DNA from 2 places in the Mixta intestinalis genome. Region 2 is predicted to be linked to the other one. Evidence: predicted binding sites of a transcription regulator. Region 2 holds the regulator's gene; the other holds the start of a gene.
The links. The regulator LexA, encoded in region 2, represses DNA repair genes until DNA is damaged. The targets are predictions, from matches to a motif close to TNCTGTATGTACATACAGNA.
Positions count from the first base shown of each region.

Region 1: dinG (ATP-dependent DNA helicase DinG) is a predicted target of LexA. The motif match lies at 5,181-5,200, and genes of this name have one in related genera.

Region 1 covers NZ_CP028271.1:703,147-715,199, forward strand. Annotated here, with positions in the region: gene osmF (glycine betaine ABC transporter substrate-binding protein OsmF) at 1-614, shown strand, start outside; gene C7M51_RS03295 (ABC transporter permease) at 655-1,815, shown strand; gene C7M51_RS03300 (ABC transporter ATP-binding protein) at 1,812-2,750, shown strand; gene C7M51_RS03305 (ABC transporter permease) at 2,750-3,481, shown strand; gene C7M51_RS03310 (MerR family transcriptional regulator) at 3,659-4,393, opposite strand; gene C7M51_RS03315 (GNAT family N-acetyltransferase) at 4,590-5,108, shown strand; gene dinG (ATP-dependent DNA helicase DinG) at 5,224-7,392, shown strand; gene ybiB (DNA-binding protein YbiB) at 7,396-8,388, shown strand; gene C7M51_RS03330 (M20 aminoacylase family protein) at 8,397-9,557, opposite strand; gene C7M51_RS03335 (flavin reductase family protein) at 9,604-10,239, opposite strand; gene rlmF (23S rRNA (adenine(1618)-N(6))-methyltransferase RlmF) at 10,364-11,299, shown strand; gene ybiO (mechanosensitive channel protein) at 11,303-12,053, opposite strand, start outside.
Region 2 covers NZ_CP028271.1:3,333,578-3,345,630, forward strand. Annotated here, with positions in the region: gene C7M51_RS15415 (Lrp/AsnC family transcriptional regulator) at 1-245, opposite strand, end outside; gene dnaB (replicative DNA helicase) at 355-1,761, opposite strand; gene C7M51_RS15425 (quinone oxidoreductase) at 1,870-2,853, shown strand; gene dusA (tRNA dihydrouridine(20/20a) synthase DusA) at 3,186-4,181, opposite strand; gene C7M51_RS15435 (conjugal transfer protein TraF) at 4,283-5,545, opposite strand; gene zur (zinc uptake transcriptional repressor Zur) at 5,976-6,488, shown strand; gene C7M51_RS15445 (CsbD family protein) at 6,680-6,892, opposite strand; gene dinF (MATE family efflux transporter DinF) at 7,118-8,440, opposite strand; gene lexA (transcriptional repressor LexA) at 8,542-9,150, opposite strand; gene C7M51_RS15460 (diacylglycerol kinase) at 9,256-9,624, opposite strand; gene plsB (glycerol-3-phosphate 1-O-acyltransferase PlsB) at 9,753-12,053, shown strand, end outside.

The DNA.
Region 1 (12,053 bases), 2.1 Mb from region 2:
CCAAAGCGGGCTATGAGAAGGTAAAAAAAGAGGACGCCGAGAAAAACCAGCTGGTCTGGCTGACGCCTGCGCCTGCTAATAACACCTGGACCATCGCGGTGCGCGGCGATCTGGCGCAAAAAGCGCAGCTGGCCTCGCTGGCCGATCTCAGCCGCTATCTGAAACAGGGCGGCAACTTTAAGCTGGCCGCTTCCGCCGAGTTTATTGAGCGCGCCGATGCGCTGCCCGCGTTTGAAAAAGCTTATGGCTTTAAGCTGGAACAGGATCAGCTGTTGTCGCTGGCGGGCGGTGATACTGCGGTAACGATCAAAGCGGCGGCGCAGCAAACCTCCGGAGTCAATGCTGCGATGGCGTACGGCACCGATGGCCCGGTTGCCGCGCTGGGGCTGCAAACTCTGAGCGATCCGCAGGGCGTACAGCCTATCTACGCGCCTGCGCCGGTGATCCGCGCCGCGGTGCTGAAACAGCATCCTGATATCGCTAACTGGCTACAGCCGGTGTTTGCCGCGCTGGATGAAAAGGCGCTACAGTCACTGAACGCCAAAATTGCCGTTGAAGGCCAGGATGCGAAAAAAGTCGCTGCCGACTGGCTGCAACAGAACAAACTGCTGTAGCGGGTACGCCTGATAACCTCATCAGGCTGATGGAGTGATTTTGCGATTCGCCCTGTATAACCGCGTCCTGCTGCTGCTGACGCTGCTGCTGACGGCAGCGCTGTTTGCGCTGCCGTTTGCCAGCTTTGCCCCTAATCGGCTTGTCTCCGGTCAGCCGGTGATGTTAACGCAGCTGCTGCATGGCGCGGGCTGGCTGATTTTAGTCATTCTGCCCCTGCTGTTTTTGCTTGCCTGGCAGCCGCTTAAACGCCCAACCTTCATCCTGACGTTATCGCTCAGTGAACTGCTGTTAACGCTGTTGGTAGCATTAGGCGGCCATGCGGCAGAGACGCTGGCGCAGGAGAGCAACACGCTGGCGCGCACCGGTTTCGGTAGTGGGCTGTGGGCAGCCTGTGCGCTCTGCTTGCTGATCGCGTCAGATAGCGTGATGCGCCTGACGCGTAACGCCTCGCTGCGGCTGCTGCTGAATGCGCAGCTATGGCTGCCGCTGTTTCTGCTGCTGCTCGGCGGGCAGCTCGATCAGCTGTCTCTGCTGAAAGAGTACGCCAACCGCCAGGATGTGTTCGATCAGGCGCTGGCGCGTCATTTATTGCTGCTGATCGCCACGCTGATCCCGACGTTGATGCTGGGCGTGCCGTTGGGCGTCCTCTGCTATCGCCGCCCGCGCTGGCAGGCCTCCGTCTTTTCCGTACTGAATATTATCCAGACCGTGCCGTCAGTGGCGCTGTTTGGGCTGCTGATTGCGCCGCTGGCTGGATTGGTTAGTCGCTTTCCCTGGCTGGCGCGGCTGGGCGTTAGCGGTATTGGCCTGGCTCCCGCGCTGATTGCCTTAGTGCTTTATGCGCTGCTGCCGCTGGTACGCAGCGTGGTGGCCGGACTGCAACAGGTGCCTGCGGGCGTCAGGGAAACCGCCAGCGGCATGGGCATGTCGCGCATCCAACGTTTCTGGCTGGTTGAGGTGCCGCTGGCGCTGCCGGTATTGCTCAGCGGCCTGCGGGTGGTGACTATCCAGACGGTTGGCATGGCGGTGATCGCCGCGCTAATTGGCGCGGGCGGTTTCGGCGCCATTATCTTTCAGGGGCTGTTAAGCAGTGCACTGGAGCTGGTGCTGCTTGGCGTTATTCCGGTGGTTGCGCTGGCGGTGCTGGTGGATGCCCTGTTTAAAATCCTTATCTCGCTGCTGGAGAAGCGCAATCTATGATCCAGTTTAATCAGGTCAGTAAATTTTTTGCCAATAAGGCGGCGGTGGATGGGATTAACCTGCATATCGCCGAAGGGACTTTTACCGTGCTGATCGGTACCTCCGGCTCCGGCAAATCGACCACGCTAAAAATGATTAACCGGCTAATTGAGCATGATGCAGGCACCATCCAGTTTGCCGGTAAAGAGATTCGCAGCTTCGATGCGCAGGCGCTGCGGCGACGCATGGGCTATGCCATTCAGTCAATTGGGCTGTTTCCGCACTGGACGGTGGAAAAAAATATCGCCACCGTACCAGGCCTGCTGAAATGGCCGCAGGCGAAGAGACAGGCGCGGGTAACCGAGCTGCTGGCGCTGCTTAACCTTGATGATGAACTGCGCCACCGTTATCCGCATCAGCTTTCCGGTGGGCAGCAGCAGCGCGTTGGTGTGGCAAGGGCGCTGGCTGCCGATCCTGAAGTGCTGTTGATGGATGAGCCCTTTGGCGCACTCGATCCGGTTACCCGTGGCGCGCTACAACAGGAGATGATTCGTATTCATCGCCTGCTGGGACGCACTATCGTACTGGTCACACACGATATCGATGAGGCGCTAACGCTGGCGGATAATATTGTACTGATGGATAACGGACGCATCGTGCAGCAGGGTAAACCGCTGGATCTGCTGGCGCGTCCGGCGAATGAGTTTGTTCGCGATTTTTTTGGGCGCGGCGAGCTGGGCGTGCGTCTGCTGGCGCTGGACCAGGCCGGCGCAGCGGCCCGACGCGGCGAATGGCTGGAGGAGACAGCGCCGATTACTGCTGATACCTCGCTGCGCGAAGCGCTCTCACTGTTTATTACCCGCCAGACCGATAAGCTGCCGGTGACCGACTCCCTGGGCGTGCCGCTGGGCGTGCTGCACTTTAGCGATCTGCTACGCCAGCGCGAGGGGGCATGATGAGGTGGCTGTACGATCCACTGCTGTGGCTTATCGTGCTGTTTGTGCTGCTGTTGCTGGCGATGCCGTACAGCGGCCCGTTATTTGCCGCCTGGTTTCCGCAGCTGGATCGTCCGGTCTACCAGCAGGAAAGTTTTTTACGGCTGGCGCTGGCGCATATTACGTTAGTAGCCGCCTCCAGCTTCGGCGCCACGCTGATCGGCATCAGTGCGGGCATCGCTGTGACGCGCCGTGCCGGGCGTGAGTTTCGTCCGCTGATCGAGACGCTGGCCGCTGCCGGACAAACTTTTCCGCCGGTAGCGGTACTGGCGGTAGCGGTGCCGGTGATCGGTTTCGGCGAGTGGCCTGCGGCGATTGCGCTGCTGCTGTATGGCATCCTGCCCATTTTGCAGGGAACGCTGGCGGGGCTGGAATCGGTGCCGGAAAGCGCACGCGAAGTGGCGCACGGCGTTGGCATGGGCGGCTGGCAGCGGCTGACGCGTGTTGAGTTACCGCTGGCAGCGCCGGTGATACTGGCAGGCATTCGTACCTCAACCATTATCAACATCGGTACTGCGGCGATCGCCTCAACGGTGGGGGCCAAAAGCCTGGGATCGCCGGTGATTATCGGCCTGAGCGGATTTAATACGGCGTATGTGATTCAGGGGGCGGTGCTGGTGGCGTTACTGGCGCTGGTGGTAGATCGCCTGTTTGAGCGCCTGCAACGCTGGCTTAGCGGGAATGTAAAATAATGGTGTAGCCCACCAGCATTAAACCGCCGGTGCCGCCGACCGCCATGATAAAAAAGAGCGTGCCGACCAGGAATTTCTGCCAGTTCATCGTATTGCCTGTAAAGATAAAACATGAGAACGGATCATAGCGCGATCCGCCCTCGGCGACCAGGTAATTTACGCCTCTTTAACGCAGATTTAACTGTGACCGTGCAGAGCAATTAAGAAACCCTGTTCGTGCCAGTGAGCAAACTGCTCCATTTGTCGCCGGGTCAGCTTTTTACCGGTCCAGACGAAAATCTGTTGTCCAGGAAACAGCTCAGGGCGTGGGTTTTCCAGCGGTTCTGCCAGTACATCCATGCGCCATCCTGCCTGCGCCAGCCGCCAGGCCTCCAGCCAGATGCGGGTACGATCTTCCACGCCCCAGCCAATAATCAGCGCATCTTTACCCGCTTTTTTACGCGTGCCGGTCAGGCAGAAAGCAACATAATCAATCAGCGCGCCATCAAGCAGGCTGCACATCGCCTTTGCGGTATTTTGATCCAGTCCGAGGCGCTGTCGTACCGGGACAAATACGTGATCGATAAGCGCATCCACAGGATGTTCACGACCGATCGCGGCAATTTTTGTTCGCAACTTAGAAGGACGTACATAGCGCAGCACGCTCATCACTTCTTCCTGCAACGACACCCAGCCATCATGGGCATTTACGTTGTCGCCTTCCAGCAGCGCCTTAACTTTACCTACCGGCACGCCGCTTTCGATCCAGCGCTTGATCTCTTCAATGCGCTGGATATCTTCATCGTCAAACTGTCGGTGCCCGCCTTCGGTACGCTGTGGCTTCAGCAGCCCATAGCGACGCTGCCATGCGCGTAACGTTACCGGGTTGATACCACAGCGTTCGGCGACATCACCGATGCTGTATAGGGTCATGCACTTCCTCTGCTTGTCATAGGAACGGGAATTTCTGCTTTAACCTTAGCGGAGGTGCGGCAAGTTGTACATTCTTTTTTAGATTGTACAACTTGATCGCACCCACAAAACTACGCATTCTCATTTTGTTAAGCATACCAATAGCGGCGTATGGCTATCCCGCAAAAATGAGCGCTTTTTTACCACAGGAGTGTCGATGATCGAGTATCAGCTACTGAACGGACAGCAGGCACGCGGCGAGCTGGAAGCGCTGACCGATGTGCTACAGGGATGCGTAACGGATGGTGCCAGCGTAGGTTTTATCGATCCGATGGATCGCCCGTTGATGCGCAACTTCTGGCTGGATATTTTCGCCAGTCTCGATCGCGACGAGCGGCTGTTGCTGGTGGCGCGCCAGCGGCGACAGGTAGTAGCGACCGTCATCATTATCTGGAACAGCATGCCCAATGGCCGCCATCGGGCCGAAATCGGCAAGCTGTTGGTACATCCGGCTGCGCGTCGGCAGGGCATTGCGCGCCAGCTGATGCAGCGGGCGGAACAGTATGTCAGAGAGGCGGGGCGCAGCCTGATGGTGCTGGATACCCGCAGCGGCGATATCGCCAGCCTGCTCTATCTTTCGCTCGGCTGGGAGATCGCGGGCGCGATTCCTTATTACGCGCAGTCTCCTGAAGGCGCGATGGATGCCACGACCGTCATGTATAAACGGCTGGCTTAGTTTCTGCTCCACGCCTGCTCGTTACGGAAGCTATCTTCCAGATTCGCTGATAAGCGGCTGACGCCAGCGCGATACTGTGTAAAAATACAGGTTATCAAGGCAGGAAGAGAGCAAGATGGCATTAACCGCAGCGTTAAAAGCGCAGATTGGCGAATGGTATAAAGCGCTGCAACAGCAGGTTCCCGATTTTATTCCGCGTGCGCCGCAGCGGCAGATGATTGCCGAAGTGGCAAAAACCCTGACCGGTGAAGAAGGGCGGCACCTGGCGATTGAAGCGCCTACCGGCGTGGGTAAAACCCTTTCCTATCTAATTCCCGGTATCGCCGTTGGGCGGGCGGAAGAGAAGCCGCTGATCGTCAGCACGGCGAACGTGGCGTTGCAGGATCAGATCTACAGTAAAGATTTGCCGTTGCTGAAAAAAATTATTCCCGAACTGAAATTCACCGCTGCCTTCGGGCGTGGGCGCTATGTTTGTCCGCGTAACCTGAACGCGCTGGCGACCGACAGCGAACAGCAGGGCGATCTGTTGCTGTTTCTCGATGAAGAGATGGTTGCCAGCAAAGAAGAGCGAACGCAGTGCGTCAGGCTGGAGAAAGCGTTAAACCGCTATCAGTGGGACGGTCTGCGCGATCACAGTGAAGAGGCGATTGGCGATTCGCTCTGGCAACGGCTCAGTACCGATAAAGCGAACTGTCTGGGGCGTAACTGCCACTGGTATCGTGAGTGTCCCTTTTTCGTTGCCCGTCGCGAGATAGAACAGGCGGATGTGGTGGTGGCGAACCATGCACTGGTGATGGCGGCGCTGGAGAGCGAATCGGTGCTGCCGCCAGCCAAACAGCTGCTGCTGGTGCTGGATGAGGGGCATCACCTGCCGGAAGTGGCGCGCGACGCGCTGGAAACCAGCGCTGATATTTCGCCAGGCTTTACCCACCTGCAACTCGATCTCTTTGTACGGCTGGTGGAAACCTGTATGGCGCAGTTTCGACCGAAAACGCCGCCGCCGCTGGCAAATGTTGAAAGGCTGAAAATCCACTGTGATGAATGGCGCGAACAGCTCGCCAGCCTGGTGCGCATTCTGGCGCTCTGGCTGCCGCCGGAGCCGCAGGAGGCGGAATTTCGCTTTGAAATGGGGCAGCTGCCAGACGAGATGATGGCGCTGTGCGCCCGGCTCTACAAACTGAGCGACGGGCTACGCGGGCTGGCGGAAGCGCTGCTGAACGATCTTAGCGAGAAAACCGGGCAGTATGACGTGGTACGTCTGCATCGCACGTTATTGCAGATGAACCGTGCTTTTGGCTGGTTTGAAGGCATCAGCAAGCTGTGGCGGCTGGCGTCAATGGAGCATGCTTCCGGCGCGCCGGTGTCGAAATGGGTCAGCCGTGAGCTGCGCGAAGGGCAGCCGCACCTTTTTTTCCACTGTGCCGGTATCCGCGTCAGCGAACAGCTGGAGAAGCTATTGTGGCGCAAAGTACCGCATGTGGTGCTGACTTCGGCTACGTTACAGTCGCTAAACAGCTTTAACCGCCTGCAGGAGCTTTCCGGCCTGAGCGAAAAGGTGGGCGACCGCTTTGTGGCTCTTGGCTCGCCCTTTAACCATGTGGAGCAGGGGCGACTGGTTATTCCGCAGATGCGCTACGAGCCGCTGATGGCAAACGAGGCGCAGCATATCGCCGAGATGGCCCATTTCTTTCGTCATCAGGTCGAGGCGGGCGAGCACAAGGGTATGCTGGTACTGTTCGCCAGCAATCGCGCCATGCAGCAATTTATCTCGCATCTCAGCGATCTGCGTCTGATGCTGCTGGTGCAGGGCGATCAGCCACGCTACCGGCTGGTAGAGTTACACCGCAAGCGGGTAGAGCAGGGAGAAACCAGCGTGCTGGTAGGGCTACAGTCGTTTGCCGAAGGGCTCGATCTGAAAGGCGAACTGCTGACGCAGGTACATATTCATAAAATTGCTTTTCCGCCGGTGGACAGTCCGGTAATTTTGACAGAAGGCGAGTGGCTGAAAAGCCTGAAGCGCTATCCGTTTGAGGTGCAAAGCTTGCCGAGCGCCTCCTTTACCCTGATACAGCAGGTAGGGCGCTTAATTCGTAGCCACCAGTGTAGCGGTGAAATCGTGATTTACGATCGGCGTCTGATGACCAAAGCCTATGGTGCGCGCCTGTTAAAAGCGCTGCCGGTTTTCCCCATCGCGCAGCCGCCGATGCCTGACGGCCCGATAAAGCAGCCAGAGCGTGCCAAAACGGTTCCGGCGGGACGACGACGAAAAAAGGAAAAGCGTTAAATGTTGCAGTACAGCCAACTGATTAAAGAAGTGGGACGCGGCAAAAACCACGCCCGCGATCTCGATGAAGAGACCGCTTATCAACTCTATCGTGCCATGCTGAATGATGAAGTGCCGGAGCTGGAGCTGGGGGCGCTGCTGGTGGCAATGCGCATTAAGGGAGAAGGCGAGGCGGAGCTGGCGGGCTTTTATCGCGCCCTGCAACAGCGCGTGCTGCCGTTGACGCCGCCCGCAGGCAAGCCGTTGCCGATAGTGATCCCCAGCTATAACGGCGCACGTCGCCAGGGTAACCTGACGCCGCTGCTGGCGCTGCTGCTCTCGCGCCTCGGTTTTCCGGTGGTGGTACATGGCGTCAGTGAAGATGCCACGCGCGTCACCAGCGAGGCGGTGTTTCAGGCGCTGGGGATTGCGCCCGCCGCCGATATCGCGCAGGCGCAGACGAGGCTGGAGAGCGGCGAGCCAGTCTTTATCAGCGTGGATACGCTCTGTCCGCCGCTAGCGAAACAGCTGGGACTGCGCTGGCGGCTGGGAGTGCGCAACAGCGCCCATACGCTGGCGAAGCTGATTACGCCATTTGGCGAAACGGCGGCGCTGCGTCTTGCCAGCGTCTCGCACCCGGAATACATTCCGCGCGTCGGTAAATTTTTCAGCGCCAGCGGTGGCATCGCGCTGTTGCTGAACGGCACGGAAGGAGAGGTTTACGCTAATCCTTTACGCTGTCCATCCATCGCCTGGATTAATGGTGCTGGGGCCGAGCCGCAGGAGCTGTTGGCGCGTCAACCTGAGCAGCGCTGCGAACTGCCGCAGAGTAAGGACGCGGCAACTACCGCCGCCTGGATTCAGCAGGTAGTGGAGAAGGCGCGTCCGGTGCCGCAGGCGCTGCGGCTGCAAATTGCGTGCTGCTATGTCGCCAGCGGGCGCAGTACGTCGCTGGAGGCGGCGCTGGCGCAGCTGGATGCCGCAGGCTATCCGGCACAGGCTGAGGCCGGCGAATAACGCGCTGGTCAGGCAGCTGGCGGCAGACGGGCTTCTACCAGCCGCTGCCAGAAGGCAACGCCATGTTCAATCAGCGCGTCGTTAAAATCATAGTACGCGTTATGCAGCGGGCGGGAAGGGGTAGCGCCGTCTGCGCCCAGCCAGAAATAGGCGCCGGGGCAGGCCTCCAGCATACAGGCGAAATCTTCTGACGCCATCGAAGGGTTCACCTGCCAATGCACCTTCTCTGTGCCAAACTGTGCGCTGGCGACTTCACGCACCAGCGCGGCGGCGGCGGCGTTATTACGCGTTACCGGATAGCCGGGATACCAGCGAATCGCGCCTTCTACGCCCAGCGGTTGTGGCAGCGTCCGGGCAAAATCGGCTACCAGCGCCCGCACTTTCTCTCTGACGTCGCTTTGCAGGCAGCGAACCGTACCGCGCAGGGTCACTTTCTCTGGTATCACATTGATCGCTTCGCCGCCGTGAATCTGCGTCACGCTGACCACCGAAGAGGCAAGCGGCGAGAGCCGCCGTGCCGGAATCGTCTGTAGCGCCACGATTAGCTGGGCCGCCGCCACAACCGGATCGGCACCGCTTTCCGGCATCGCCGCATGGCAGCTTTTACCGCTCAGGGTGATTTCAAAGGCGTCGAGCGAGGCCATCATCGCGTCGCTGTTGATCGCCACTTCGCCAAGGGGGAGTCCGGGCCAGTTATGCAGCGCATAAACCGCATCCATCGGGAAGCGCTGAAATAATCCTTCCTCCACCATGCGTCGTGCGCCGCCGAGGTTCTCCTCCGCGGGCTGAAAAATAAAATGCACCGTACCGCTGAAGCGGCGCGTTTGCGCCAGCCATTTGGCGCTGGCCAGCAGCATGGCGGTATGGCCATCGTGGCCGCAGGCGTGCATCACGCCGGGGTGCTGCGAATGCCAGGCGCAGTGGCCCAGCTCGGCGATCGGCAGCGCATCCATATCGGCACGCAGGCCGATAGTTGCGCCCGGCCCGGTTTCCAGCGTGCCGATAACACCGGTGCCCGCCAGGCCGGTAGCAACCTGTAGCCCAAAACTGCGCAGCTGTTGCGCGACAAAGCGGGCGGTCACCTGTTCTTCGTAGCCCAGCTCCGGGCTGGCGTGCAGCTGGCGACGCCATTGTATTGCTTCTTTAATTAACGCTGCGGGTACGTTCATCGCGCTTCTCCCTACAGGCCATGCTGCATGTCATGGCGGGTTATCCTTAGGGTTTTTTACGGGCGTCGGGGCGAATCAAATCGAAACGCTGCGCTTCGCTGATACCATACCAGGCGCTGGGGCCACCGGCGCGTAATACCGGCTCCGCCTTGCTGGTTTGATAAATACCTTCCTCCAGCAAATCGGGATCGATATGTACCGCCACCACTTCGCCGAGGATCAACCAGCCATCCAGTGCGACGCCGTCAGCGTTATGCAGCTGCAAATGCTGCGTCAGGCGACACTCGAAATTAACCGGGCTTTCTGCCACCATCGGTGCCTGCACCAGGCTGCCCGGGAGCGGCGTCAGCCCGGTCAGGGCAAATTCATCAGTGTCGTGCGGCACCGAGGCGGAGCTTTCATTTGCCGCTTCCGCCAGCGAGCGAGTCACCAGGTTCCAGACAAACTCGCCGGTTTCCAGAATATTGCGCACGCTGTCTTTCTTGCCCTGGCTGGAGAAGCCGATAATTGGCGGCTGGTAATTGAAGCAGTTAAAGAAGCTGTAGGGTGCCAGGTTGCGCTCGCCCGCCGCGCTTTGTGAACTAATCCAGCCGATAGGACGTGGGGCGATGATGGCATTCAGCGGATCGTGCGGCAGGCCGTGACCGGCGCGCGGCTGATAAGAGTAGCGTTGACGAGACATGATGATCCTTATTGTGGGTTAATCTTTTCATCTTAGCCTGTTCAGCGTGAAAAAATGCGCGGCAATTGTTTACGCTTTTTTCCGTAGCGGGTATCTTACGCGGCGTTACCAGAGAGAGAACCTGATGAAACAGCCCGCCACCAAGAGTCAATTGCACCCCCGTAATCGTCATCGTCAACGCTACGATTTTCCCGCGCTGATCGCCGCCCACCCTGCGTTGCAGGCGTTTATTGTCACCACGCCGCGTGGCGACAGCTCGATCGATTTTGCCGATCCGCAGGCGGTAAAAACCCTGAATCAGGCGCTGCTGAAACACTTTTATCAGATCGAGAGCTGGGATATTCCGGACGGCTTTCTCTGCCCGCCGGTGCCGGGACGTGCCGATTACCTGCACTGGCTGGCCGATCTGCTGGCGGAAGATAATCAGCAGCAGGTGCCGCGTGATATTAACCTGCTGGATATCGGCTGCGGCGCTAACTGCATCTATCCGCTGATTGGCTATCGCGAATATGGCTGGCGCTTTACCGGCTCAGAAGTCAACCCGCAGGCGATGAAGGCGGCGGGCGCGATTCTGGACGCTAACCCGTCTCTGCGCCGCGGTATCCGTCTGCGCCGACAGTCAGAAAGTAAACACATCTTCCGCGGCATCATTCACAAAAATGAGTTTTACCACGCCACCATCTGTAATCCGCCGTTCCACGCCTCCAGCGAGCAGGCGGCAGAGGGTAGCACCCGTAAGGCGCGGAATTTAGGCCTGGAAAAAGGTGCGCCGCTCAATTTCGGCGGTCAGCAGGGTGAACTATGGTGCGAAGGCGGCGAGCTGGCCTTTATCGGCCAGAGCATTACGGAAAGCGTTGATTACGCACGCCAGGTGGTTTGGTTCACTTCGCTGGTCTCGCGGCGCGAGCATCTGCCCGCGCTGCGTCAGGCGCTGGCCGATGCCGGTGCGCACGAGGTGCGTATTATAGATATGGCCCAGGGACAGAAGCAGAGCCGCTTTATCGCCTGGACCTTTATGGACAGCGCGGCGCGGGCGCGGTTGATGAAGCCGCGCGCCTGAGGATTATTCCGGCGCTGGCAGGTTCTTTATCGCCGTATTGCCAGCGCTTTCTTCGCCGTGCTGCATCAGCTGCACCGTCTGGCGCGGTGCTTTAATCCCCGCCGCGTCAAAGTGTTTCTTTACCAGTTCATCCAGCGCAAAACGCACCGTCCACTGTTTCAGCGGCTGGGTGGTGATGGAGACGCGCACGGTAAAGGCGCGCTCGGTCAGCCCTACCAGCCCGGCGAAGTTCGGCTCACCAATAATCAGCGGGCGAATATCTTCACGCGTCAGTAACTCATCCACCGCAGCCCGCAGCGCGGCGTTGGCCCGATCGCTGTTTTCGTGGCGATCGACATCATAATTGGCGACAAAAGAGCCGATACCGCGTACAAAGTTGGCGAAGGTCGTGATCGATGACCAGGGAATAATGTGATAGGCACCGGTATCCTGGCGCACGCCGACTGAGCGGATCGACATACGTTCAACCGTGCCGGTCAGCGGCCCGATGGTGACCAGATCGCCAGTATTCATGCCGTTCTCAAACTGAATGAAGATACCGGTAATAATGTCTTTTACCAGCGTCTGCGAACCGAAAGAGACCGCCAGTCCCAGCGCGCCTGCGCCCGCCAGCAGCGGCGCGATATTCACGCCTATTTCCGACAGTACGATCATAATAGTGATGGTGCTGATTATCACCGCCAGCGCGTTACGGAACAGCGTTAACAGCGTACGCGTACGGGCGCTGGGCATTGGGCGTCCATGAATATCGGAG
Region 2 (12,053 bases):
ACGCAACCGCTGGTATGGTTAATCAGGCGCACCTCGATCAGGCCGATCATGCCCAGCCCCACCGTCTCTGGCGAAACACGCGCGTGATAACCAAGGATTTGCTTCGCCTGTTCCAGGCTGATACGACGCCGCGAACATTGCGAGGCGGAAAGCCCGACCAGATAGCTAAGTTCCTGATTGGTCAGACGTCCATTATTTTGCAGCAGGGTAAGGATTTTCAGGTCGTAATCGTCAATCTGTGTCATAGCATGTTGCCGCTCTTAGCGCTGATATCGTGACAGATAAGCGTAAATAAGCGGCAATTGTCCAACACAATTTTCTGATGACGCAGCGGGGATGCACAAATCGTGCAGGCTATTCGTCGTCGTACTGAGGGCCGGCATAATTATCAAAGCGTGACCACTGTCCGTTAAACGTCAGGCGGACGGTGCCAATCGGCCCATTACGCTGCTTACCGATAATGATCTCAGCTATGCCTTTCAGATCGCTGTTTTCGTGGTAAACCTCGTCACGATAGATAAACATGATCAGGTCAGCATCCTGCTCGATCGAGCCAGATTCACGCAGATCCGAGTTAACCGGGCGTTTATCGGCGCGCTGTTCCAGCGAGCGGTTAAGCTGCGACAGCGCCACTACCGGCACGTTCAGCTCTTTTGCCAATGCCTTTAACGAGCGAGAAATCTCGGCAATTTCCAGCGTTCGGTTATCGGAGAGCGATGGCACGCGCATCAGTTGCAGATAGTCGATCATAATCATGCTCAGACCATCGTTTTCACGGAACACGCGGCGCGCGCGTGAACGCACCTCGGTGGGCGTCAGGCCGGAGGAATCATCGATATAGATGTTCTTTTTCTCCAGCAGAATGCCCATCGTACCGGAAATACGCGCCCAGTCTTCATCATCCAGCTGCCCGGTACGAATACGGGTTTGATCGACGCGTGACAGCGAGGCCAGCATACGCATCATAAGCTGTTCGCTGGGCATCTCCAGGCTGAAAATCAGCACCGGCTTGTCCTGTAGCATCGCGGCGTTTTCGCACAGGTTCATAGCGAAAGTCGTTTTCCCCATCGACGGACGCGCCGCCACGATAATCAGATCGGAACCCTGCAAGCCAGCGGTTTTCTTATTCAGATCCTGATAGCCGGTATCAACGCCGGTAACGCCATCGTGCGGCTTCTGGTAGAGCGATTCGATACGGGAAACGGTCGCTTCCAGAATCTGCTCGATGTTTTGCGGTCCTTCATCTTTATTGGCGCGCTGTTCAGCGATTTTAAAAACGTTGGATTCGGCAAAATCGAGCAGTTCTTCACTGCTGCGGCCTTGCGGATCGTAACCGGCGTCGGCAATCTGATTCGCTACCGCGATCATTTCGCGCACGACGGCACGTTCGCGTACGATATCAGCATAGGCATTGATATTCGCCGCGCTGGGGGTGTTTTTCGACAGCTCAGCCAGATAGGCGAAACCGCCGACCATATCCAGCTCGCCACGCTGTTCCAGCGAGTCTGAAAGCGTAATCAGATCGATAGGCTGACCAGCTTCCAACAGCCGCTGCATTTCACTGAATATCAGACGATGCGGGCGGCTGTAAAAATCTTCGGCCACGACGCGTTCTGAGACGTTATCCCAGCGCTCATTGTCCAGCATCAACCCGCCCAGCACCGACTGCTCCGCTTCCAGCGAATGGGGCGGTAATTTCAGCCCTTCTACCTGGCGATCGCGAACCTCGTTGGATTTGTTGGTGGGTTTATTTCCTGCCATAGTGAATGCAATACCGAATATGTGAGTGACGCGCAAGTATACCTGTTTTTTACCGTTTTTACGCCGTTTGCAGGTAAAAGCGGTGCCCGGAAAACTGAAGGAGTGGACATGGCAAAACGTATTCAAATCGCCCGCCACGGCGGCCCGGAAGAACTACAGTGGGTCGATTTCGATCCCGGTGAACCACATGAAGATGAAGTACAGGTAGAAAACAAAGCCATCGGCATCAACTATATCGATACCTATGTGCGCAGCGGCCTTTACCCGGCACCGGCATTACCTTCCGGCATCGGCACCGAAGCGGCGGGCGTGGTGTCCCGCGTCGGCAGCAACGTAACCGCCATTAAGCCAGGCGATCGCGTGGTTTACGCCCAGTCGCCGCTGGGAGCCTACAGCGAAATACATAATGTGCATCAGGATAAGGTGGCGCTGCTGCCGGACGCCATCTCATTTGAGCAGGCAGCAGCCTCGTTTTTAAAAGGGCTAACCGTCCATTATCTGCTACGCCAGACTTATGAAGTGCAGCCGGATGAGATCTTCCTGTTTCATGCGGCGGCAGGCGGTGTCGGACTGATTGCCTGTCAGTGGGCGAAAGCGCTGGGCGCACACCTGATCGGCACCGTCGGCTCGGCAGAAAAAGCACAGCTGGCGAAAGATCACGGTGCCTGGGCCACCATCAATTACCGCGAGGAGGATATCGTTCAGCGCGTTAGCGATCTGACCAACGGTAACAAAGTACGGGTGGTTTACGATTCGGTGGGTAAAGAAACCTGGCTGGCCTCGCTGGATTGCTTACAGCGCCGCGGCCTGATGGTGAGCTTCGGCAATTCATCCGGCCCGGTTACCGGCGTTAACCTGGCTATCCTGAACCAGAAAGGATCGCTTTATCTGACGCGCCCATCGCTGAACGGCTATATCACCATGCGCGATGAGCTACAGCGGGCCAGCAATGACCTTTTCTCAATGATTGCCAGCGGAGCGATTAAGGTGGACGTGCCGGAAAATCAGCGTTTTCCGCTACGGGAAGCTCAGCGGGCACACTCGACGCTGGAAAGCCGTGCAACTCAGGGCTCCAGCCTGCTTATTCCCTGACTTACACAGTGCCAGAAAAGTAATGGGGCCTCCCGCAGGAAGCCCCTTTTTTGTTTTTTTGCATTCGCGCTGTGGTTGTAGGGTACAGCGATGATGAATGACTTTTAATTCGACCTGAGTAGTCTCGCAGAAATCATAAGTAAAAAATATGTTTAATAACGAAATTGCCAGAGAAAAACGTGACTCTGTGATCCAGCGCGCATCTCACGAATTAAACAAAATTCAAGTTATTGATAACTAACAGTCATTAATCCTTTCACCGTTTTCTCTCTGACCGTACGACATAGAAAAATGGCAGGACACAGGCGCATTTTTAACATAATCATCACAAATCAGGCGCTGGCGATTATCTTATCCGCAACCAGCGACAACGCTTTTTCTACCACTTCGATATCTGCGCCTGGCTTATGCGCATTCTCGCTCAGATAGCGACGCCACTGCCGCGCACCCGGAATGCCCTGAAACAGACCCAGCATATGACGAGTGATGTGCCCCAGGTAAGTACCCTGCGTCAGTTCACACTCAATATAAGGATACATAGCGCGCACTACGGCAACAGGATCGGCGTCCGGTGCCTCGCTGCCGAACAGCACGCGGTCCACCTGACCCAGCAGACCAGGATTCTGATAGGCTTCACGCCCCATCATGACGCCATCAACATACTGTAAATGGGTCTGTGCCTCTTCCAGCGATTTGACGCCACCGTTTAACGCCAGCGTCAAGTGTGGAAAGTCACGCTTGAGCTGATATACGCGTGGGTAATCCAGCGGTGGGATCTCGCGGTTTTCTTTCGGGCTGAGGCCGGACAGCCAGGCCTTACGGGCATGAATAATAAAGGTGTCGCAACCGCCCTGCTGCGCTACGGTGCCGATAAAATCACACAGGAATTCGTAGCTATCTCTATCATCAATGCCGATGCGGGTTTTTACCGTGACCGGAATAGATACCACGTCACGCATCGCCTTAACGCAGTCAGCGACCAGCACGGCTTCGCCCATCAGACAGGCACCGAAGCGACCATTCTGTACGCGATCGGAAGGACAGCCTACGTTCAGGTTAATTTCATCATAGCCGCGCGCCTGCGCCAGCTGCGCGCATTGCGCCAGCGCCGCCGGATCGCTGCCGCCCAGCTGTAACGCTACCGGATGTTCTTCTTCGCTATACGCCAGATAATCGCCTTTGCCATGAATAATGGCACCGGTAGTGACCATCTCGGTGTAAAGCAGCGTGTTTCGCGTCAGCTGACGATGAAAATAGCGGCAGTGGCGATCGGTCCAGTCGAGCATCGGCGCGATGGAAAAACGTTGGGAAGGGAATTGCTGGGACATAAAGCGAGAAGCCCGAATCGTTCGTGGAAATTATGCGCAATGATACCACAGCTTCACCACAAGGCTGTAGCGGCTGCGCCGCTTCTGGCGCAGCCGCACGATCAGAAAGAGAAGCCCAGCTGCGCCATCGCACCCCAGGTGTTGTCTTCCCCCACCGAACCGGCAAGATCAAGATGAACGCGGTTGTTGAAAGGCGCAATACCAATACCGGCACTAACCACATCGGTATCGTTAGATTTCATATCGGCACGATAGCCACCACGCAGCTGTAGCCAGTTCAACACGCGATATTCTACGCCCACGCCTGCATACTGGCTGTCATTCTGAGATTTAAAGCGCTTTGTCGCCGTGGCGTCAACATCCAGGCTGGCGGTCAGCGTTTCGCTATGCCAGGCGGCACCGGCGGTGACCAGCGGGCGGATCTGATAAGTATCACGATAGCCTTCTACTTTTTTGGTCTCGATATTACGTGAAATCAGGTTTTGCGCGCTCAGGCCCAAAGTCCAGCTATCGCCAACGTCGGTGGATAGCCCTGCATCGAGGTTAAATCCGGTATCGTTGGTGCGGTACTCGCTGTTGGTCACCTTGTTTTTATTGAAGTTGTAAACCAGCGCACGATAGTTGTAGAGGTATGTCTGCTGTAGCTTCGGCGTAATACCAACCGAAACCGCCTGCCCGCCAACATTAAACTTGTGGGCAACCGCAATCCCGTAATCTGCCACAACGGCTGCAACACCCGTGGCGCTGGAACGCAACAGATACTGATCGCCCGGCGCAGGTATCCGCTTACCCTCAGCTACCGCGTCCAGATAGTCGATATCACTTTGCGCCACGTCAGTTTGTAGATGCGCCGTACCGTAGGCTTTAGTGACAAAGGCAAAGGGTAAGGTTTCATTGGGCACCGCCACCACAATAGCCGCACCAGCAGAGCCATCGGCCCGATTACCGCGCAAATCGCGTAGCTGATTGGCTAAACCACCTGAGGCTGAGCGAATTCGGGCATAGCTATCAAGCAGAGCGCCCAGGTTGCTCGCATCAAAACTTTTGTACACATTGCGATAGTAATCCACCGTGCTGTTCACATCGTCGATCTTATCAATCATTTTATCTTTATCGCTGATCTGCCCGCCCACGGAAGGCAGGATCAGGCTAATAGCCCCTTCAGCCTGACCTTTGGTTAACAGCGCCGGGTTAGCCAGTGGCGCAGTAGCAAAATTCGATGATGCAACGCCGGTTCCGCCCATAGCATCGTTACGCGCATCAAAATAACCGCTGGCCGCCTGCAAAGAAAAGGGGGTTAACATAATTGCGGTTAATGCAGTTACAGAAGAAATCTTAAAATATTTAACAGTTTTCATTGCCATTATTAGACGCCACCCAAAATAAGCTAAAAGTAAGCAGGAAACCTCTGACCGAATTATGACCAATAACTTCCCAATTTATTGCCCTGAACTCAAGGCTTTTTCCCCAGCTTATTAATCCATTGCCTGTTTTATAATCAATTATTAACTTAAAAGTTCTTATCACTGTAGCTTTTATTTGGCTCTCACTGATTAAGAAACATTAAACATTGACTGAAGTAAGATATGCCAGCAAGCAATAAGCGCTCATTAGGGATGGCGCTAAAGCATGTCATTTCATTTTGCTCAAGCAGTCGTTTTTTGTGCCTGGCAATAATCAGAGCAGAACGGCAAGTAAAGCGTCCGAATCGGGCTTTTTCAGGGAAGTTAAGGAAGGAGTCGGCGTTTTTTGTGCAACGTGATAAGATAACATCTCAATCGTTGGAGAATAATTATGCTATCACCTTCACAGCAGATTCTGTCGCAGGCTGAAAAAATCTGTCAGCAGCGTAATGTGCGCCTGACGCCGCAGCGTCTGGAGGTGCTGCGTTTAATGAGCGAGAGAAACGGCGCTATCAGCGCTTACGATCTGCTCGATCTGCTACGTGTATCTGAGCCGCAGGCAAAACCGCCCACCGTCTATCGTGCGCTCGATTTTTTGCTGGAGCAGGGTTTTATTCATCGCGTGGAATCCAACAATAGCTATGTGGTTTGCCATCATTTCGAGCAGCCACCGCATACATCGGCAATGTTAATTTGCGATCGTTGCGGCGCAGTCAGTGAACAGCAAGCGCATGGCGTAGAATCGATCCTCGAACTACTGGCGCAGCAGAGCGGCTTTGCGCTAAGTAACAGCGTGATTGAAGCGCATGGTCTGTGTGCGAACTGTAGGGATGTAGAGAGCTGTGAACACCCCGAAACCTGTACGCACGATCACAGCCAGGTCAGCAAAAAACGCGGGCGCTGAACAATAGCTAAAAGATCCAGATAAAGCTGGAGTAAACAACCTGTTAGAGTGAGATGCGTTAATCAATAAAAAAGGCGCATTGTTTTTTCAACGATGAAAAACCAGTCAGCAGTAAAACGCGGGTTTACAGAAAGAAAATGCGGCACACTCCGTGTGCCAGGGTAGGAGCATCGTCCTGAAAGGCTAAATCTTTACCAGCGATAATCGCGGTTTTGGGTTTCCCAGTCGTTTACTTCTTTTTCCGCTTCGTCTTTTGCATAGCCGTAGCGTTCCTGAATCTTACCAACCAGCTGATCGCGTTTACCTTCAATAACGGTCATATCATCATCGGTCAGCTTGCCCCATTTCTCTTTCATCTTACCTTTAAACTGTTTCCAGTTACCGCCGGCTTCGTCTCTGTTCATAGTTGTTTCCTCTACCTTAGGTGTTAGCAGCTCGATGAATCTCAGCATCGTTTCATTCTGTGAAACAAAACGCTGATTCCTTGTTTGTCACTATTTAACTATAGCAGGAAGCGGCAGATCCGCCCGAAAACACAGAAGTATGAACTGAAAAACAGGCAATAAACCCGTTGAATCCGCCAAAAAACCAGCGGATTCAGGTAATAAGCGCAGCCGTAAAGAAGTATGTCAAATCGTGAACCAGTCGCCGCGTCGTTGATAACGTCGCCATATCCAGCCCAGCGTTAAACCACGTAACAGCAGAAAAACCGTAACCGCCAGCCACAGGCCATGATTACCAAGATGAGGCAGCGTCAACAGCGTTAAGCCGAAACCCAGCGCGGCCACGGCCATACTGTTACGCATTTCGCGTCCACGCGTTGCGCCAATAAACATACCATCCAGCAGATAACACCAGACACCCGCCAGCGGCAAAATCATTTGCCAAAACAGATAGCGATCCGCCAGCGTTTGCAAAGCAGACAGAGAGGTTAATAACGCAACGATATTCTGCCCCCAGAATCCCCATGCACAGGCAAACAGCAGCGCCACCGTACCCGCCTGACGGCAGGCGGCACGCCAAACACGGTGAAGTTTATCCGCATCGCGCGCACCAAAGGCTTCGCCTGATACCGCTTCGACCGCATAGGCAAAGCCGTCCAGTGCATAGGCGGTAAAGGTCAGGAACATCAACAACACAGCATTAACTGCCACAATATCACTGCCCATGCGCGCGCCCAATACCGTGACCGACGCAAAGCAGACTTGTAACAGCAGCGAACGCACCATAATGTCGCGATTCAGCCGCAGAAGACGACGCATATCGCCCCGTACTGCCCTTTTCAACAGCGTGAAAGAGATCTGCCGCAGACGCATTACGTGCCATACCATCCCCAGCCCTACCGCCAGCGTAACGTATTCAGCAATCGCCGTTGCCGATGCAGCGCCCGCAACGCCCCAGCGGAGACCAATGACAAACCACAGATCGAGCAGAATATTCACCAGGTTGCCTGTCACCAGTAAAATCACCGGTGCACGCGCATACTGCACGCCCAGCAGCCAGCCGAGAATCACCAGGTTTGCTAACGTGGCAGGCGCACTGAGCCAGCGCACCTGAATAAAACGCTGTGCCTGTTCAAGCACTTCCGGGCTACCGCCGACTACCTGTGCCGCCAGACTACTGAGCGGGTAACGCAACAAGATAAATAATCCGCCAGCCACCAGCGCCATCAGCAATGGTTGCACCAGCGCGCGCGCCATCCCGGCTTTATCGTCGGCACCAAAAGCCTGCGCCGTCAGACCGGTAGTGCTCATACGTAGAAACAGCAGCAGCATAAACAGAAAGCTGGTCGCCGTAGCGCCAACGGCTACGCCACCCAGATAAACCGGGCTGTCCAGATGCCCAATAACGGCGGTATCAACCAGGCCCAGTAGCGGAACGGTAATGTTGGAGAGGATCATCGGCAGCGCCAGCCGCCAAAGTTGTTTATCAGTTGCTGAAAAGAGTTGCATGACCATCCGTGATAACAATATGGCGACAGGCCACAGCGGTTATCGCCGGAGAAAAAGAGAGGAAGCGAAACGGGGTGGCGACCACAGCCGCCACCGCAGCATCAGAGCCAGTCGCCGTTACGAATAACGCCAACGGCGAGTCCTTCAATCGTCAGCGTCTGCTGTTGCAAATCGACCACGATCGGTTGGAAATCGCTGTTTTCTGGCAGTAGCTGTACTGTGTTGCCCTGTTTTTTCAGGCGTTTTACCGTGACTTCATCATCAATACGCGCTACCACTACCTGCCCGTTACGCACATCCTGCGTTTTATGAACCGCCAGCAGGTCACCATCAACGATACCGATATCTTTCATCGACATGCCGCTTACGCGCAGCAGAAAATCTGCATGGGGCTTAAACAGATTAGGATCGACCTGAAAGCGGCTTTCAATGTGTTCCTGCGCCAGCAGCGGCTCACCGGCGGCGACACGACCGATCAGCGGCAGGCCGTTTTCTTCTTCCGCCATGAGGCGAATACCACGCGACGCACCGGAGACCATCTCAATTACGCCTTTACGCGCCAGCGCTTTCAGGTGTTCTTCAGCAGCGTTAGGGGAGCGGAAGCCCAGCTGAGAGGCAATTTCCGCACGTGTAGGCGGCATCCCCGTCTGGTTAATGTGATCGCGAATCAGGTCATAAACCTGCTGCTGCCGAGCCGTTAAGGTTTTCATCCCGCCCCCTGGTTGTTTATACAGTCGCTGTGAGTATATACAGGTATTGGCGGAATGGAAACCAATTGCCGCGTAAAAAACGACACTTTGTCTATTACGGAAGCGCTATCGCAAATATGACCAGAGCAAGGTTACCCAGACAAAAAGCGCCAGTATGATGCTGATCAGAACGGCGGCGGATCCCATATCCTTCGCCCGTCCAGCCAGCGGATGGAATTCGTTGCCGATACGGTCAACGACCGCTTCGATAGCGCTGTTAAGGATTTCAACAATGATGATAAGCACCACCGAACCGATCAGCATGACTCGCGTCATGGCATCGATATCCAGCCAACAGGCAATAATAATGGCCACCAGCGCCAGCACCGCTTCCTGACGGAACGCCGCCTCATGTTGCCATGCCGCGCGCAAGCCTTTCCAGGAATAGCCCGCCGCTTTGATGATGCGTACCAGGCCCGTTACGTTATTTGCCATCTTCAGGGAACCCTTTGCCATGTTTAACGTCAATGTCAGGGTGGAGCACTAAATGCAACACCACAGATCTTCAATGCGCTTTCTGGTATGCTTGCCGCGCTTTGCTAACAAGAGGCTTCATGTTGTCTATGTCAGGTTGGCGTAAACTTTATTATAAGTTACTGAATTTACCACTTACATTTTTAGTTAAAAGTAAGGCGATACCGGGCGATCCGGTCACCGAACTGGGTCTGGATACATCACGCCCCATTATGTATGTGCTGCCTTACGATTCAAAGGCCGATTTGCTGGCGCTGCGCACCCAGTGCCGCCTGCATGATCTGCCCGATCCGCTTGAGCCGCTGGAGATCGATGGTACGCTGCTGCCGCGTTATGTTTTTATTCATGACGGCCCGCGCGTATTCCCCTATTTCGTGCCGAATCAGGAATCGGTGAAGCTGTTTCACGATTATCTCGATCTGCACCGTAATAATCCCGATTTAGACGTACAGATGGTGCCGGTTTCGGTGATGTTTGGCCGTGCGCCGGGACGCGAGGTACAGGGCGAACAGACACCTTATCTGCGCGAACTGAACGGGGTGCAAAAATTTTTCGCCGTGCTGTGGCTGGGGCGTGACAGTTTTGTTCGCTTTTCAGCGATGGTTTCGCTACGCCGAATGGCGACGGAACACGGTACCGATAAAACTATCGCGCAAAAACTGGCGCGTGTGGCGCGCATCCATTTCGCCCGTCAACGGCTGGCTGCCGTAGGGCCACGTCTGCCGGTACGCCACGATCTGTTTAACAAGCTGTTGCAATCACCAGCTATCGCTAAAGCGGTAGAAGATGAGGCGCGCAGTAAGAAAATTTCGCAGGAAAAAGCGCAGCAAAATGCCGTCGAGCTGATGGAAGAAATTGCTGCCAACTTCTCCTATGAAATGATCCGCCTTACCGATCGCGTTATCGGCTGGACGTGGAGCAAAATTTATCAGGGCATCAACGTTAGCGGCGGCGAACGAGTGCGTCAGCTGGCGCTGGACGGACATGGGCTGGTTTACGTACCTTGTCACCGCAGCCATATGGATTATCTGCTGCTTTCCTATGTGCTCTATCATCAGGGCCTGGTGCCGCCGCATATCGCCGCCGGTATTAACCTTAACTTCTGGCCCGCCGGTCCGATTTTCCGCCGCCTGGGTGCATTCTTTATCCGTCGCACCTTTAAAGGCAACAAACTCTACTCCACGGTGTTCCGTGAATATCTGGGCGAACTGTTCAGCCGCGGTTATTCCGTAGAGTATTTTGTTGAGGGCGGGCGCTCGCGTACCGGACGCCTGCTCGATCCGAAAACCGGCACGCTGGCAATGACGATACAGGCGATGCTGCGTGGCGGTAATCGCCCGATTACCGTGGTGCCGGTCTATATCGGTTACGAGCACGTAATGGAAGTGGGTACTTACGCCAAAGAGCTGCGCGGCGCGGCGAAAGAGAAAGAGAGCTTTATGCAGATGGTGCGTGGCCTCAGTAAGCTGCGCAACCTGGGGCAGGGCTACGTTAACTTCGGCGAACCGCTGCCGCTGGTGAGCTACCTTAACAAACAGGTACCGGAGTGGCGTGACTCTATCGATCCCATTGTGGCTCAGCGCCCGCAGTGGCTGACGCCGGCAGTTAACGATATCGCTCAGCAGGTTATGGTGCGTATTAATAACGCCGGTGCCGTCAACGCGATGAACCTGTGCGTAACTGCCCTGCTCGCTTCACGTCAGCGTTCGCTAACCCGCGAACAGCTGCTGGAACAGTTAGAATGCTATCTTGAGCTGCTGCGCAACGTGCCCTATTCGCCGGATGCTACCGTGCCGGATATGACGCCAGAAGCGCTGCTGAAACATGCGCTAAGCATGAACAAGTTTGAGACCGAGCAGGACAATATCGGCGATATCATTATTCTGCCGCGTGAGCAGGCTGTGTTGATGACGTATTACCGCAATAACGTACATCATATGCTGGTCATGCCGTCGCTGATCGCCGCGATTGTGCAGCAGCGCCGCGAGATTGATACCGCAGAGCTGCTACGTCAGGTAGAAGTGATCTATCCGCTGCTGAAAAGCGAACTGTTCCTGCGCTGGGATCAAGCGCAGCTGCCGCAGCTGCTTCAGTCTCTGGTAGCGGAGCTGGCACGCCAGCAGCTTATTACGGTTGAGGGCGAAACGATGCGCCTGAATGCCACTCGCTTTCGGACGCTACAGCTGTTGGCTGCCGGGATGCGTGAAACGCTACAGCGCTATGCCATCACTTTCTCTATCCTGAGCGCCAACCCAGAAATTAATCGCGGTTCGCTGGAGAAAGAGAGCCGTACCCTGGCCCAGCGCCTGTCGGTACTGCACGGTATCAACGCACCAGAGTTCTTTGATAAAGCGGTCTTCTCGACGCTGGTGCTGACGCTGCGTGATGAA